Regions from separate parts of the Paenibacillus sp. BK720 genome, predicted to be linked through region 1. Evidence: riboswitches for the same ligand, from Rfam matches in the RefSeq annotation. Region 1 holds a riboswitch; the other holds the start of a gene.
What was found. Region 1 has a riboswitch for thiamine pyrophosphate ahead of FHT67_RS10765 (ABC transporter substrate-binding protein). Riboswitches for the same ligand answer to the same signal wherever they lie in the genome.
Positions count from the first base shown of each region.

Region 2: it holds a riboswitch for thiamine pyrophosphate, as region 1 does, so the genes downstream of both, thiC (phosphomethylpyrimidine synthase ThiC) here and FHT67_RS10765 (ABC transporter substrate-binding protein) in region 1, are expected to answer to the same signal.

Region 1 covers NZ_JAASRQ010000002.1:917,317-922,338, forward strand. The annotation lists gene FHT67_RS10755 (GDP-mannose 4,6-dehydratase) at 1-84, shown strand, start outside; gene FHT67_RS30495 (glycosyltransferase) at 144-1,457, opposite strand; TPP riboswitch at 1,649-1,761, shown strand; gene FHT67_RS10765 (ABC transporter substrate-binding protein) at 1,905-2,939, shown strand; gene FHT67_RS10770 (thiamine-binding protein) at 2,973-3,275, shown strand; gene FHT67_RS10775 (ABC transporter permease) at 3,265-4,041, shown strand; gene FHT67_RS10780 (ABC transporter ATP-binding protein) at 4,038-4,787, shown strand; gene FHT67_RS10785 (TatD family hydrolase) at 4,809-5,022, shown strand, end outside.
Region 2 covers NZ_JAASRQ010000003.1:555,839-560,860, reverse strand. The annotation lists gene FHT67_RS14575 (OmpL47-type beta-barrel domain-containing protein) at 1-682, shown strand, start outside; gene FHT67_RS14570 (NAD(P)-dependent alcohol dehydrogenase) at 718-1,719, opposite strand; gene FHT67_RS14565 (hypothetical protein) at 1,841-2,305, opposite strand; TPP riboswitch at 2,453-2,556, shown strand; gene thiC (phosphomethylpyrimidine synthase ThiC) at 2,845-4,608, shown strand; gene FHT67_RS14555 (carbohydrate ABC transporter permease) at 4,708-5,022, opposite strand, start outside.

The sequences.
Region 1 (5,022 bases):
GAGCGGACCGGATGGAAACCGGAAATTCCGTTTGAGCAAACAATGAAGGATTTATTGGATTATTGGCGCAATGAGCTGGCTTAACAAGGCCTGACCCGGCAGGGGAGATCCATCCCGATGCCGGGTCAGGCTTTTGTATTTGTCTAGATCAGACGAAGCTCCCTTAACCGGTTCTTGATCCTTTGGCCGATGACGGCAGGAGAGAACTCGTTGTGAATCGTCCTCATGCCGCTTGCCGCAATCGACTCCCGCCAGCGCGTATCGGTAACGAGACGCTGCATGTATTCCGATGCATGGCGGATATTAGGCTCCGCCCAAATCTGATGACTCTTGTAAGGTCCCCAATCCTGCCCGATATTAACGAGCTGGTAGGATACCGGACAAGAATTCGACGCATTCATAAACTCCGTATTGCCGGACCAGTTCGTAGCGATAACGGGCTTGCCTAAATACATCGCTTCCGCGAGACCGAGTCCAAATCCCTCTGCTCGGTGAAGGGAGACATAGCTGTCCGTGCACTGCAGCAGGGCATTTACTTCGTACCTGGTTAACACTTTATCCATTAAATGCACATTGCTCCGTTCGGCAATCAGCTTCTTCAGCTCGGCAAGCTCGTTTGGACGAAAGTCCGGATTGTTTACCTTCAGGACAAGACCGACACGCTGATCGTTCTTGTCAAAGGCCAGCTTGAAGGCTTCAATTACCGCGCGGGGATTTTTGCGCAGGGTAGAGCTCTGCACGTCGTACATCATTAGAAAAAGAAACCGGTTCTCCGGCAGACCAAAGGAAGAGCGGTTAATATTCGGCGCGACTTGTACCTGGATACAGTGCGGAATCGTTATAACGGGAACGGATGCCCGTTTGGAGACGGACTCGGCAACAAATTTGCTGCTGACCCAGACCTCGTTGACATGGCTGAAACCCTCCACATGCTCATCCGGAAACTCCGGCAGCTCCCAATGCCAATACCCGATGTTGTAACGGCCGTTGAACAACTCGTTTCCGAAATGCTCTCGGGCAGGACGCATAAAGTCGGCGTTCATATGAAAGATATTGGTGTTGTACCGGGCTTTGTCCAGCAGCTTGTGAGACCAGCTGTAATCCGACATTCTCGAGGCTACGGCAAGCGGAAAGTTAAGAAGGCCAAACGGAATGGCCGCCGTATCGATCGCTTTCGCTGCAAGCCGCGAGGATTCCCCGATTCCCATCTCCGCATGAACGAAGCCGATAATATTCACGCCTGGTTCCCGAAGGGAAGCTTCGGATTGAAGCGTCGCCCGCTCCGCAGCAGGCTGCCGGGTTCTGCGTTTTTTGAAGAGCCGACGATGCTTTCGCCTTGACTTGCGCTTATCGGTTCGTTTGCCGGATGGTCTGGAGCGGGCTCCGGATTTGCGTGTTCTAGATTTCGCCTTTCTCGGCTGTTTGGACTTCCTGCCCGTCTTGTGTCGTTTTTTCACCCCGGTTCAATCCTCTCGATATTAGCGGATATGCACTCGACTACATACTATTCATCCCCGTCACATGGCTATAAGGACAACAACCTACGAGCCGCAAAAACGGCGTATGACTAACCCTAATCCTTGTTATTGTTAAAAACGAGGCTGGCTTTTTCGGGCAGAAAGGGTATAATGGGGGTTACTGACGTAAGTGAATAGCACCGGGGAGCTGGTTGAGGCTAGCTGAGAGGGAATTCCGAAGAAAATTCCGACCCTTATACCTGATCTGGATAATGCCAGCGTAGGAATTGTTATTTAGGTGTGCCTTCCATGCAAGGGTGGGGCAGACCTGTAATAAAGCTGACGAATTGTATGGCTCTCCGGACATCGGAGGGCTTTTTTTATGTTCAGAAGGTAGTCCGGCCATAATAGCAAGCGTCATAGTCAAAAAGAGAGAGGGAGAGAAAGATGAGATCAGGTGCAAAGAGAAGGGGCGCTATTGCCGCAGCTATGCTGTCGGTTGTCGTGCTGCTGTCCGCATGCGGCTCGAACAACAATAAGAATGCGGGGAGCGAGCCGGCGGGTAACGGAGCGGACAAGCCGTTGACCAAAGTGAAGGTCGTTCTGGATTGGACGCCTAACACGAATCATACCGGATTGTACGTGGCGCGGGATAAAGGTTACTTCAAGGAGCAGGGTCTTGATGTCGAGATTATTCAACCCGGTCAGGACGGCGCGGATAAAATGGTCGCTTCCGGCGGAGCGGAGTTTGGCGTCGGATACCAGGAATCGCTCACTATGGCGCGTATCGCGGGCGTGCCCCTCGTATCCGTTGCCGCAGTGATCCAGCATAATACTTCGGGCTTCGCTTCTCCGGCGTCCAAAGGAATCGACTCTCCGAAAAAATTCGAAGGCAAAACCTACGGCGGCTGGGGTGCTCCGGTAGAAGAGGCGGTTATCGGCTCTCTCATGCAGGAGGAGAAAGCGGATGTGAAGAAGGTGAAAATGCTCAGCATCGGCGACACGGATTTCTTCACGGCGGTGAAGCGGGACATTGATTTTGCCTGGATCTATTACGCTTGGACCGGCGTTGAAGCGGAGCTGCGCGGCGAGAAGCTGAATATGGTTTATTTGACCGATTACAGCGACAAGCTGGATTACTATACGCCTCTTCTGGAAACCAGCGAAAAAATGATCGCCGAGAAGCCTGAGATCGTAAAGGCGTTTGTTGCCGGCGCCGCTGAAGGTTATCAGTTTGCGATTGACCATCCGGAGGATGCGGCGGAGGTGCTGATCAAGGCTGAGCCGGATCTGAATGCCGATCTCGTTCGCGCAAGCCAGAAGTGGCTCAGCCCGAAATATACGGATGACGCTTCGCAGTGGGGCGTGCAGAAGAAGGAAGTATGGGTTAATTATTCACAGTGGATGTTCGAGCACAAGCTGCTGGAGAAGGAGCTCGACGCGGATAAGGCCTTCACGAACGACTTCCTGCCGAAAGCTTAGGATCAAACCATAGGAGAAAAGGAGCTGACGATGATGGCTAACGCGCTTGTAAGTATTCAAATTCTGCCAACGACGCCAAACGGGGAAAGCGTTATTCCGTATGTGGACCGCGCTATCGAGATTATAAAGGCATCCGGCGTTCCTTACCGGGTAGCTCCGCTGGAGACTACGATGGAGGGCGAACTCCCTCAACTATTTCAAATCGTGCAGGCCATGAATGAAGCCATGACCGAGATGGGCTGTCCGTCCGTCATTTCGCAGGTGAAAGTCTATTTCAATCCAGCGAACGGAGCTTCCATGGGCCGGCTGTTGGAGAAGTATCCGGATGGGCAATAAAGGCTGGTATCATGCGGTCTGGCCTTCTCTGCTGCTCGTCATTCTAATCCTTGCCGCATGGCAGCTGTCGGTTGACGGAGGGGTTGTTCCCGAATGGGAGCTGCCTTCGCCAACGACGATTGTACAAGAAACGTTTGACGTCTGGCCTCGCCTAATGGACAATGCCTGGGCAACGGTAGAGCTTGCGCTTATCGGATTCGGCGGTGGCGCGGCTGCCGGAATCGTTCTAGCCGCCATTCTGCATCTTATCCCTTTTGTCCGGAGGGCCGTCTACCCGCTGCTAGTCGTCACGCAAAACGTTCCGGTTATCGCGATTGGCCCGATTCTAACGATATGGCTTGGTTACGGCGTTCTGCCGAAGCTTATTCTGGTCTGGATCGTATGCTTCTTCCCGGTATCCGTTGCCATGCTGAACGGCTTCAAGGACACCGATCCGACTCTTCGCAATTATATGCGGATGATAGGAGCGGGTGACTGGCAGCTGTTTATCCGGCTCGAATTGCCCAATGCCGTTACGCATTTATTCTCGGGCCTCAAAATCGCTTCTTCTTATGCCGTTCTTAGCGCAGTAGTTGCCGAATGGCTTGGGGCGGACAAAGGATTAGGCCATTATATGATTCTGTCATCCAAGGGCTATGAGCCGGCAAGGGTGTTTGCATCCGTCTTTCTGATCGTGGCGCTGAGCCTCGCTTTATTTGGACTGGTTGCTCTCATCGAAAGGCTTGTCATCCGGTGGCGTCCGACGAAAGGAGGGGGAAGGGCATGACAGCTCCGGCGCTTGAACTAAAAGAGATCAGCAAAAGCTTTGAATCCGGCCGGAAAAACGTTCTGAACGGCTTGTCGCTCACCGTCGCCGAGAACGAATTCGTCTCCATTATCGGTCCCTCCGGCAGCGGGAAAACAACGTTGTTCCAGTTGATTGGCGGATTGGAAAAGCCGTCGGCCGGTGAAGTCTGGATCGGAGGCAAGCCGGTAACCGGCAGCCGGGGGCATATTTCGTATATGCCTCAGCAAGCCTCTTTGATGCCGTGGCGTTCGGTGTCGGCCAATATTGTGCTTGCACTTGAAATTGCGGGAACGGAGCGCAAGGAGGCGGGCCGCCAGGCGCGTGAATGGCTGGAGCGCATCGGCCTTGCGGAGTACGCGGACTCTTATCCCCATGTGCTATCCGGCGGCATGCAGCAGCGGGTATCCTTTCTGCGGGCGCTGCTATCCCCCCAGACCTTAATGCTGCTCGACGAGCCGTTTGGCGCGCTTGACGCGTTAACGAGACAACAGATGCAGCAATGGCTGATGTCGATCTGGGAGCAGAACAAGCGGTCGGTTCTCCTCGTTACGCATAGTATCGAGGAAGCTTTGCTCCTGTCTGACCGGATCATCGTATTGTCGGCGGCGCCGGCAGTTATTTTGGAAGAGATTAAAGTGCCTTTCGAAAGACCACGCTCCCCGCAGCTATGGCGGGAACCGTTGTTTAACGAGCTGAAGCAGAAGATTCATGAGCTGCTTCATTAAGCGGGAAGGAGGACGATCATCATGGAACGGAAAAAGGCGATCGATGCGCATATTCATTTGGATTCCTATGGGGAAGCGGATCGCCAAGCTCTGCTTGAACAGGCTTTTGAAGAGGGGATCGAAGCGGTTGTGGCGGTGTCGATGCATTTGGATTCCAGCAAGACAAACGCAGCGCTCGCCGAGTCGTTCCCGGGCCGGGTGTTTCCCGCGTACGGCTATCATCCCGAACAGCCGG
Region 2 (5,022 bases), on a different contig from region 1:
TGGTATCGGAAGCCATACGGTCAAATATACGGTAACCGACAACGCAGGCAATACGTCCACCGCAAGCTACGCGTTCAAAGTGACAAGCAAGCCGCTTGCCGCCGGTGCTCCGGGAACGCCCGTCTTATCCCATGACAACGGCTGGGATAACGGTCTTCAAGACGGTAGCTATACGGTAACGATGAACCTGTGGTGGGGCAATAACGGCACAGAGTACAGACTGTATGAGAATGGCGTGCTGGTCGATACCGCCCAATTGAAGGACGCCTCTCCTTTCGCCCAATCCGTTCAAACCAAAATCGCGGGCAAAGCTAACGGAACCTACACGTACACCGCGGAATTGATGAATGCCTACGGCAAAACGTCCAGCAGCACGCTGGTCGTTCAAGTAACCGACGCTTCACCGGGCAAAGCCGTCCTGTCCCATGACAACTGGGATCAAGACGGAAGCTACAAAGTAACGATGAACCTATGGTGGGGCACAAACGCATCGGAATATCGCTTATACGAGAATGGCGTGCTAATTGATACGCAATCGCTGAAGGAAGCTACTCCCGCGGCGCAAACCGCCGTAACCGCCGTTTCGGAGAAAAAGCCCGGCACCTACGAATACCGCTGCGAGCTAGTGAATGCGGCAGGCGTTACCACTAGCGATACCATTACCGTTACCGTCACGAAATAATGGGATAAAAAACGAACGTCAAGAAACCCCAAGCCTTATGGCTTGGGGTTTTCGCTTTTCATGCGGACAACGATTTTGCCTTTAAACTCCCCTTCCCCGAAATACCGGAGAGCCTCGGCGGCATCCTGCAGGCCATAAAGCCGGTCAATGACGGGAGCAATCCGGCCCGCCTCAGCAAGCGACCGCCATACCTGTTGATCCGCCTGATTCGGCTTATGAACCAGAATGGTCATGTTCTTCTTCTCAAGCCTGCGGAATAGCGGTGCGGCCAGCAGGGTCTGGAGAAGACGCGGCATTAAGCCGCCAATCATGACGTACGTACCGCCTTTCTTAAGCGCACGCTTTACCTTGAAGACCGAACGGGTCCCCACTACATCGAGGATAAGATCGTATTGCCTTCCGGTCGCGGTAAAGTCCTCTTTCTCGTAATCCAGCATATGATCCGCTCCGAGTGACAGCAGCATGTCCCGCTTGCTTGCACGGTCCACGGCGGTTACTTCAGCCTCATGCAGCTTGGCATATTGGATCGCAAACGTCCCTACGCCACCCCCTGCCCCATTGATAAGCACATGCTGGCCCTTCTGCAAATTCCCTTTATCGCGCATTCCCTGCAGGGCAAGCACGGCGGCTTGCGGAATCGCAGCCGCTTGCTCGAAGCTTAGCCGCTTCGGCATTGGGGTCAAGGCATCCTCACGCGCGCATACATATTCGGCAAATCCTCCCCAGCTGCAGCCGGATAGATCGCCGAACACCTCGTCGCCCGGCCGGAACCGCGTGGCGGAGGCGCCAACGGCAATTATTTTCCCGGCAATATCCGCGCCAAGAATCGGATACCGCGGCTTGCGGAAGCCGCCAATGCGGGTTATGTACGGCTTGCCGCGGAGCAGATCCCAATCCCATGAATTGACCGAAGCGGCATGAACCTCGATCAGCACTTCATGCTCCTTCGGCGCAGGGACTTCCACTTCTTTGATCCGGAGAACCTCCGGCGAACCGTAAGCTTCATAGACCAGCGCTTTCATCGTAATAGACTTCATGGCAGCCCTCCATATTACACCGTTCAAATGGCGTTAAAGCTTTTCATCGCTTGGTTGATCCGTTTTAGAAGAAGCGGGTTATCTTTATTGTACGACCAATAGGTAAAGCCGGGTGCAAATCTTATATCCATCTAAAAAAGAAACCGTAATCGACTTTTACGTTATTCTTCTTCGCCCAGTCAGCGATATCAGCGAAGCCTTGCTCCTCTTTATCCACGTACCTGAAGCACATGCGGACAGGAACAATTCTCGCGCCATGAGGCTTGATCCCGATAATGGGGTGAACCGAGTCCCTTCTGATCATGATGACCTTAATTTGCTCCGGAGCAATCGTATTTCCATTGAGCAAAAGCGCATCCTCCCGCAGGCAGAGATCAATCGGCTTCTGAACGGCCCGGTACAGCGACCAAAGCAATGCGGCAGCGCAGAAGCAGAACACCGCGATTCCGAAAATAGACAAGGCGGTACCGTCGTCTTTCCCCCGCAGCTTGCTAACAAGAAAGAGTGAACACAGCACCGTCATCCCGAAAATGTTCTTAACGCCCGAAGGGTTTCTGACCGCATGCTTGAATGGCTGATTGTCCAATTCATCCAACCTCCCCTGATCAAGTACGAGATTGTATATTACTATTCCATACACGGCCAAATCATCCTGCCTATGAGCCATGAAATGAAAAATCCGCTTGAAAGCTTGCTTGACAGAAACTGGATACGAGTGTACTCTTGTCACTAGGAATTCCACTAGGGGCGCCCGCAAGGGCTGAGATAAGGCGTAGCCTTGGTCCCTTCGAACCTGATCTGGGTCATGCCAGCGTAGGAAAGTGGTCTTGTGCGCGTCAGTCATATGCGATAGAAACGGGTGCTATTGTCATTCGTCCGTTTCGATTTGCACGGATTTCGACACCTCAAGCCGCTCCCGACGGGGCGGCTTTTTTCGTTGCCGGATATCGTCCGGCCGCATCAAAAGCTGTCTTTGTGGGAGCGGCCGGGGGGATGCGAGCTTTGCCCTGCCGGGGCGAGCTCTGCCTATTCGTCGTGCCTAACGCGTACATTCTCATTTCCCCTAACAACGGCCTCCTAGCGGACATTCCTGAATCTATCGAATGTTCTTAAGGAGGTTTTTTGATGCCGATTTTATCGACGCCGCTGCCGGGCAGCCGCAAAACGTATGTGAGAGGATCGAGGGAAGATATTCGGGTTCCCGTGCGCGAAATCGTATTAGCCGACAGCCAAGGGAAAGACGGACAGCCGCAGCCGAATGAACCGGTGCAGGTGTATGACTCTAGCGGCCCTTACACGGACGAGTCCTACGAGGCCGATGTACGCAAAGGGCTCCCGATTGTGCGGGGCGGGTGGATTAACGAACGTTGCGACACGGAAGCCTACGACGGCCGCATCGTCAGGCCGGAAGACAACGGCTTTGCAAACGAGGAACGCGCGAAGGAGAAAGGCGCGGAAGTATTTCCCGGCCTGAACCACCGGCCTCTTCAGGCACAACCGGGGCGAAACGTGACCCAGCTTCACTACGCCCGCAAAGGCATCGTCACTTCGGAAATGGAGTTTATTGCGATTCGCGAGGGTGTTGATCCCAAGCTGGTCCGTTCGGAGGTAGCCCGCGGACGTGCGGTTATACCGGCGAACATCAATCATCCCGAACTCGAACCGATGATCATCGGGAGCCGCTTCCATGTAAAGATTAACGCCAACATCGGCAATTCGGCCGTTACCTCCTCTATCGAAGAGGAAGTCGAGAAGATGACGTGGGCGACCCGCTGGGGAGCGGATACGATCATGGACTTGTCCACGGGCAAAAACATCCATACGACCCGCGAATGGATTATCCGCAACTCCCCCGTTCCCGTTGGCACGGTGCCGATTTACCAGGCGCTTGAAAAAGTGAACGGAAAAGCGGAAGACCTGAGCTGGGAAGTGTTCCGCGATACGTTAATTGAACAGGCGGAACAAGGAGTCGATTATTTCACCATTCATGCCGGCGTGCTGCTGCGTTACATTCCGCTTACCGCCAAGCGCGTCACCGGCATCGTTTCCCGTGGCGGCTCCATCATGGCCGCCTGGTGTCTCGCTCACCACAAGGAAAACTTCCTCTATACCCACTTTGAAGAAATATGCGAGATTATGAAAGCTTACGACGTAACGTTTTCGCTTGGGGACGGCCTTCGTCCAGGCTCCATTGCGGACGCTAACGACGAAGCTCAATTCGCGGAGCTGAGAACGCTTGGAGAATTGACGGAAATCGCTTGGAAGCATGATGTTCAGGTTATGATCGAAGGGCCGGGCCACGTTCCCCTGCATCTGATCAAAGAAAACGTCGATCTCCAAATGGAAATCTGCAAGGAAGCGCCGTTTTATACGCTGGGGCCGCTGACCACGGACATCGCGCCGGGCTACGACCATATCACATCGGCGATAGGAGCGGCGATGATCGGTTGGTTCGGAACGGCAATGTTATGCTACGTAACGCCGAAAGAGCATCTGGGCCTTCCCAATAAAGAAGACGTTAAAGACGGTGTCATCGCCTACAAAATAGCGGCGCATGCCGCCGACCTCGCCAAAGGACATCCCATGGCGAAACTCCGGGACGATGCCTTGTCGAAGGCAAGGTTCGAATTCCGATGGCGCGACCAGTTCCATTTGTCCCTTGATCCCGAACGGGCAATCGCCTACCATGACGAGACGCTGCCAGCCGAGGCGGCGAAAACGGCTCACTTCTGCTCCATGTGCGGACCGAAGTTCTGCAGCATGCGGATTACGCAAGACATCCGGGAATACGCGGAAGCACGGGGTCTGAACAACGAAGAGGCTTTCCAGGCCGGAATGAAAGAACAGGCGGATTCGTTCAAAATGTCCGGGAGCAAGCTGTACGGCTGAAGCAAAACGACGCATATCTAGGGGTGAAAACAAAAGATGGCTGTGCCAAAGTCATTATTCATGACTTTGGCACAGCCAGCCCCGTTGCCGATTTTCAATTTAACCTTTTACCGAACCGGCCGCGATGCCTTCTACGATCCGGTCGCTGAGGAACAAGAACGTGATAAGGATCGGCAGGATGCTGATCATCAGCGTGGCGCCGATTGCGCCCCAATCGGTGGTGTATTGGCCGATAAAGTTCTGTACGCCAACGGTAAGCGTCTTGAACTTATCCGAGCTGATAAACGTATTGACGAAAATAAATTCGTTCCAGTTGTAGATCATGTTGATGATGCCCGTTGTCGCGAGCACTGAGCTGGTCATCGGGAACACGATGCTGAAGAATACCTTATGGATGCTGGCTCCATCGATGAT